Linked DNA regions of Geminicoccus roseus DSM 18922. The protein of the gene in region 1 interacts with the protein of each later gene in a pairwise test. Links are inferred from orthologs where the notes say so. Each region holds a gene or a part of one and is shown in the gene's direction. Other genes may lie near its edges.

Region 1 (3,540 bases):
ACCTTGGCCGGCATCGCCCGCAAGCTCGGCGTCGGCGGCTGGCTGGTGGTCGCGCGCAGCGAGGAGGACGGCGGCGGACGGGACAATCCGGCGATTCTGGCCGACACGGTGGAAGCCCTGATCGGCGCGATCTATCTGGATGGGGGCTGGCAGCCGGCCGAGAGCTTCGTGCGCCGGCACTGGCAGCCGCTGATCGCCAATGCCGGGCTGCCCAGCCGCGATCCCAAGACCGCGCTGCAGGAATGGGCGCAGGCCCGCAGCCTGGAACGGCCCGCCTACCTCGTGGTCGCCACCGATGGGCCGCCGCACGCGCCGACCTTCCAGGTGAGCGTCAGCCTGCCCGGCATGCCGGACGTGACCGCGTCCGGCTCCTCCAAGCGCGCGGCCGAGCAGGCCGCCGCCAGCCTCATGCTTGAACGCCTTTCCGGTATGCCCTCATGATCACCTCCGACGACACCGCCTCGCCTGAAGGCCCCGCCACCTCCTGCGGCTTCATCGCCTTCGCCGGCGCGCCCAACGCCGGCAAGTCCACGCTGCTGAACCACCTGGTCGGCCACAAGGTCTCGATCGTCACGCCCAAGGCGCAGACCACCCGCCGGCGGGTGATCGGCATCTCCATGGTCGGCAGCACCCAGCTCCTGTTCGTCGACACGCCCGGGATCTTCGCCGACCCCAAGCGCGCCCTGGAGCGCGCCATGGTGCGGGCCGCCTGGGACGGGGTCGACGATGCCGACCTGGTCCTGTTCGTGCTGGATGCCTCCAAGGGGCTGAACGCCCAGGCCCGCGCCGTGCTGGAAGGCCTGGGCGAGCGCCATCGCCGGGCCTGGCTGGTGATCAACAAGATCGACACGGTCCGCGGCGACCGGGCCCTGCCGCTGATCGCCGAGGCCAACCAGATCCTGCCGTTCGAGGAGACCTTCATCGTCTCCGCCACGCGCGGCGACGGCTGCGACGACCTCCTGGCCGCCCTGGCCAAGGCGATGCCGCCAAGCGCCTGGCTCTACCCCGAGGACCAGCTGTCCGACCTGTCGGACCGGGCGCTCGCCGCGGAGATCACCCGCGAGAAGGTGTTCCTCCAACTCCAGGACGAGCTGCCCTACAGCATCACCGTGGAGACCGAGCAGTACCTGGAGAGCCAGGACGGCAAGGAGATCCGCATCGACCAGGTGATCTACGTGCTGCGCGACAGCCAGAAGGCGATCGTGCTGGGCAAGGGCGGCGCGCGGATCAAGGCGATCGGCCAGGCGGCCCGCCAGGACCTGGAGAAGCTCTTGGACGCGCGGGTCCACCTGTTCCTGTTCGTCAAGGTCCGCGAGTGGACCGACGATCCCGAGCGCTATCGGGAAATGGGGCTCGACACCCGGGACTGATCCCTTGGACTGGCACGACGAAGGCTTCGTCCTGACCCGCCGCCGCCATGGCGAGGCCAGCCTCGTCGTGAACGTCTTCACCTTCGAGCATGGCCGCCATGCCGGCCTGGTGCAGGGCGGCGCGGCGCGGGCCAACGCCCATCTCTGGCAGCCCGGCAACCGGCTGGACCTGCACTGGCATGCCCGGATCGCCGAGCAATTGGGCAACCTGAAGGGCGAGGCGATCCGCCTGCATGCCGGCGACGTGCTCGACATGCCGCTGGCCCTGGCCGGCCTGTCGGCTGCCATGGCCCTGCTCGACCAGGGCACCGCCGAGCGCGACCCGCACCCGGTGCTCTACGCCGCCACCCTGCGCCTGGCCGATGCGCTGGGTCCCGACGAGGCCTGGCTTGCCGACTATGTCCGCTTCGAGCTGGTGCTGCTGGCCGAGGCCGGGTTCGGCCTGTCCCTGGACCGCTGCGCGGTCACCGGGGTGACCGAGGATCTGGCCTATGTCTCGCCGCGCAGCGGCAGCGCCGTGTCCCGCGAGGCCGCCGCGTCATGGGCGCCGCGCCTCTTGCCATTGCCGCCCTTCCTGGTGGACGGCAGCCGGCCCGATCGTGCACAGGTGCTGGACGGACTGCGCCTGTCCGGGCATTTCCTCGACCAACGTCTGTTCGAGGCCGTGGACCGCCCGCTCCCGCAGGCCCGCATCCGCCTCCTCGATCTCCTGCAGCCCCCCGCCGACCCGGACACATGACCCGACCGTCCGCCGCACCCGAACATATCGAGACCGTCCCGCTCGCCCAGGCCCTGTCCGAGCGCTACCTGGCCTATGCGCTCTCGACCATCACCGCACGCTCCCTGCCCGACGTCCGCGACGGGCTGAAGCCGGTCCAGCGCCGGCTGCTCTACGCCATGCTCCAGCTGCGCCTGGACCCGGCCGGCGGCTACAAGAAATGCGCCCGCGTGGTCGGCGACGTGATCGGCAAGTTCCACCCGCACGGCGACCAGTCGGTCTACGACGCCCTGGTCCGCCTGGCCCAGGACTTCGCCCAGCGCTACACGCTGGTGGAAGGGCAGGGGAACTTCGGCAATGTCGACGGCGATAACCCGGCGGCGATGCGCTACACCGAGAGCCGGCTGACCAGATACGCCATGGCGCTGCTGGACGGGATCGACCAGGACACGGTCGACTTCCGCCCGACCTATGACGGCAGCGAGGACGAGCCGGTGGTCCTGCCGGCGGCCGTGCCGAACCTGCTGGCCAACGGCGCCACCGGCATCGCGGTGGGCATGGCGACCTCGATCCTGCCGCACAATGTCGGCGAATTGTGCGACGCGCTCCTGTTCATGCTGGGCCGCCCGGCCGACGCGCCGCGGCCGACCGCCTCGGAGCTGATGAAGTTCGTCCCGGGCCCGGACCTGCCGACCGGCGGGATCATCACCGAGAGCCCGGCGGCCATCCAGCACGCCTACACCACCGGCCGCGGCGGCTTTCGCCTGCGCGCCCGCTACACGGTCGAGCAGCTCCCGCTCGGCCAGTACCGGATCATCGTCGACCAGATCCCGTTCCAGGTGCAGAAAAGCCGGCTGATCGAGGACATCGCCGAGCAGCTCATGGCCAAGAAGCTGCCGCTGCTGGCCGACCTGCGCGACGAATCCACCGACCAGATCCGCATCGTCCTGGTGCCGCGCGCCCGCACGGTCGAGCCGGAGCTCCTGATGGAGCAGCTGTTCCGCGCCTCCGACCTGGAGGTGCGGCTGTCCCTGAACCTGAACGTGCTGGACGCCACCGGCACGCCCCGGGTGATGGGGCTGGCCGAGGTCCTGCAGTCCTGGCTCGACCACCGCATGATCGTGCTGGAGCGGCGCTCGCGCTACCGCTTAGGCAAGATCGAGGACCGGCTGCACATCCTGGAAGGCTATCTGAAGGCCTTTTTGGATATCGACGAGGTGATCCGGATCATCCGCGAGGAGGACGAGCCGAAGCCGGCCCTGATGAAGCGCTTCGAGCTCACCGAGATTCAGGCCGAAGCGATCCTGAACCTGCGCCTGCGCAACCTGCGCCGGCTGGAGGAGATGGACCTGCGCAAGGAGCATGCGGACCTGGAGGCCGAGAAGGCGAAGCTGGACCGGCTGCTGGCCGACCCGAAGCTGCGCCGCAAGGCGCTGGCCGACGAGGTCAAGG
Region 2 (3,207 bases), 2.6 Mb from region 1 along the record:
GTTGAACGAGAACAGTCGCGGCTCGATCTCGGCGATGGTGAAGCCGGAGACCGGGCAGGCGAACTTGGCGGACAGGAGCTGGCGCTCCCCGTTGTCGGCATCCTCCACCACCAGCAGGCCATCGGAAAGCTCGACCGCCGTCTCCACGCTGTCGGCTAGCCGCTGGCCGAGATCGGGAGCCACCACGATCCGGTCGACCACCACCTCGATGTCGTGCTTGAGCTTCTTGTCGAGGGCCGGGGCGTCCTCGATGTCGTAGAGTTCGCCGTTGATCTTGACCCGCTGGAACCCTTTGCGCTGCAGGTCCAGCAGCTCCTTGCGGTACTCGCCCTTGCGGCCCCGAACGATCGGCGCCAGCAGGTAGAGACGGCTCCCCTCGGGCACGGCCAGCACCCGGTCGACCATCTGCGGGACGGTCTGGCTCTCGATCGGCAGGCCCGTAGCCGGCGAGTAGGGCACGCCGACCCGGGCGTAGAGCAGGCGAAGGTAGTCGTAGATCTCGGTGACCGTCGCGACGGTCGAGCGCGGGTTCTTCGAGGTGGTCTTCTGCTCGATGGCGATGGCCGGCGACAGACCGCTGATCTGGTCGACGTCCGGCTTCTGCATCATCTCCAGGAACTGCCGGGCATAGGCCGACAGCGATTCGACATAGCGCCGCTGGCCTTCGGCATAGATCGTGTCGAACGCGAGCGAGGACTTGCCAGAGCCCGACAGCCCGGTGATGACCACCAGCTGATTGCGCGGGATGTCGACGTCCACCGACTTCAGATTGTGCTCGCGCGCACCACGAATGCGGATCATGTCGTCCATGAAGTACCCGGCCAGAGGAGGTTGCCGACGGAACGTGCAGGAGAACGAAACGCGTACACCGCCGGGCATAGATGGACCAGCGCGAAGCTTTCGACAAGCCGCGCGCGCATGTCCTCTACGCCATGTTCCTCCACCTGGATCAGGCGCCTCGTCGGAGCGCCCGAGTGCCGTTAAGATGGGTGCCACTTCATCCGCACCGCCCGCCTTTCTGGGCGGCGACAGCCGAGGACGGTCATGGCCGGCAGCGTCAACAAGGTCATTCTGATGGGTAATCTGGGGAGGGACCCCGAGGTCCGCTATACCCAGAACAATCAGAAGATCGTGCATCTTTCCATCGCCACCTCCGAGCGCTGGTCCGACAAGCAGTCGGGCGAACGCAAGGAGCGCACCGAGTGGCATCGGGTCGTGATCCTCAACGAGAATCTGGCCGACATCGCAGAAAAGTACCTCGCCAAGGGACGCAGCGTCTATGTGGAGGGCCAGTTGCAGACCCGTGACTGGCAGGATCAGTCCGGCCAGAAGCGCTATACGACCGAGATCGTGCTGTCCCGGTTCAAGGGCGAGTTGGTGCTGTTGGGCGGCGGCGAAGGTGGCGGCGGCGGCGGTGGCCGGATGAGCGGTCCTCCTGACGATGCCTATGGCGAGGACGATCGTGGCGCTCCTCCCGCCCGTGGAGGCGGCTTCGAGCGTCAGCCAGCGCGCGGGGGCGGAGGAAGCCGGCCGGCAGCCCCGCCGAGCGACCTGGATGACGACATCCCGTTCTGATCCCTTCCGCCAGCGGGCAGTTCGTCCCCGGCCCTGATGACGCGCCCCGACCGTTTCCCTGCCCTGGAGGCGCGTCTCCCCGCTTCTTGGCCGGGAGACAGTGGTCGGGCCGCGTTCAACCGATCGGTCGGGCTGCCGCTGCGGAGGCGCCGGTTGTCGGCCATAGGCCGGTCCAGGTTGACGGCCAACCGCAGGTCGCGGCAGGCCGATGGCTTGTTCTTCGGCCGTGCTCGCGGCTCGCGCCGAGCAGCAAGCGAGCGCTCCGTGACAGCTCATTCGGCATGCATGGGTGGAGATCCCGCCGTTATCCGCTGGGTCGACGCCTCCCTTTGTTTCTGGCGACTCACGTGGTGGCCTGCGTCCGGCATGTCCCGCACTGACCCTGGCCCCGTTCCTGAACCGGCGGCATCGCTCTTGAGCGGAGGCAAGTGGTGCGAAGCGGCAGCATGTTTTCCCCCACGAAGGGTAGTCCGTTGGCCAACATAAGTCTCGACGGCCTGGCCGTGGGCCAGCTTACGGCTCTGGGGCCGCGGCTGGCGCCCAGTGGCATAGCCAAACGGTTGGTCCAGGGCCCGATTTGGCTCGGCTCGGAGGGGCTGGAAGGCGACGTGCAGGGTGATCGGCGCATCCATGGCGGGCCGGACAAGGCTGTCCACCACTATCCCTTCGACCACTACGCCTTCTGGAGGGAGGAACTGGACCGGCCGGCTCTCCTGGCGGCACCACCAGCCTTCGGGGAGAATTTCTCGACGATCGGACTGACGGAAGCCGAGGTCGCTGTCGGCGACCGCTTCCGGATCGGTCGTGCGCTGGTCGAGGTCAGCCAGGGTCGCCAGCCATGCTGGAAGCTGGACGCGCGATTTGATGTTCAGGGCCTGGCGAGAAAGGTGCAGGCGACCGGGCGCACCGGGTGGTACTATCGTGTGGTGGAGGAAGGACCTGTCGAACCCGGCGATGAACTCGTTCTGGTCGACCGAGGCAGCCCCGACTGGACGATCCATCGCCTCTGGCACATCCTCTATGTCGACCGGATGAATATCGAGGAACTACAGGCGATGGCCGCGCTCGAACACCTTCCCGAAGGATGGCGCCGCCACGCATGCCGTCGGCTTGCCACCGGGCTTGTCGAGAACTGGCGGAGCAGGTTGGACGGGCCGGATCCTTGATCATGAGGAGTTCTGCGATCTGATTGCCCAGGCTCTGGCCGCTGCAACCGGAAGGGACACCGGAGAATCCCACGGCCGACCGGGCACAAGAGGGGCAGGGAGAGCGACTGGTGCCGCGGACCGGACCGTGGATCCGAGGGTTGTTGCCCGGATCCTCCTGTGCTGAAGGCGGCATCCTAAGCAGAGCAACGCGCTCGCGCATCGGCTTCTCGCGAAGATCCCAAGTGCCGATCGAGTGGCCGCATCTAGGCTGAGGGGGCCGCCTGATGATCAAGCGGTTTTCGATGGAGAACTCCTTGATTCTCTCTCAGTCGCCCCTATTATTGTGGCAACGCCTCCCAGCTATCATGCATATTTCAGTGGGCCGAACTGTGCGGCGCCTCCTCCTGCATGTCGACGAGCAGGAAGATGCGGCAGGCCAGGGAACCCCGGGACCAACGGCGATTCACGGGCAAGATCAGTAACC

What was found. Proteins that work in one complex are often made in the same cells at the same time.
Region 2: the proteins of recO (region 1) and ssb interact in binary tests that used the Escherichia coli proteins (3 or more experiments, as listed by UniProt). The link is inferred for Geminicoccus roseus DSM 18922 from one-to-one orthologs.

The regions. Positions count from the first base shown.
Region 1 is NZ_KE386572.1:2,132,623-2,136,162, forward strand. What follows is about bases 499-3,241. They hold recO (DNA repair protein RecO), read left to right. Parts: upstream 499-1,374; coding sequence 1,375-2,109; downstream 2,110-3,241. Other genes in these bases: era (GTPase Era), read left to right, coding at 499-1,370; parC (DNA topoisomerase IV subunit A), read left to right, coding at 2,106-3,241. In the rest of the region: rnc (ribonuclease III), read left to right, coding at 1-441; more of era, read left to right, coding at 438-498; more of parC, read left to right, coding at 3,242-3,540. UniProt on the Escherichia coli protein: Involved in DNA repair and RecF pathway recombination.
Region 2 is NZ_KE386572.1:4,779,970-4,783,176, reverse strand. What follows is about bases 1-2,809. They hold ssb (single-stranded DNA-binding protein), read left to right. Parts: upstream 1-1,044; coding sequence 1,045-1,575; downstream 1,576-2,809. Other genes in these bases: GEMRO_RS0123610 (MOSC domain-containing protein), read left to right, coding at 2,022-2,741; uvrA (excinuclease ABC subunit UvrA), read right to left, coding at 1-810. UniProt on the Escherichia coli protein: Plays an important role in DNA replication, recombination and repair. Binds to ssDNA and to an array of partner proteins to recruit them to their sites of action during DNA metabolism. Acts as a sliding platform that migrates on DNA via reptation.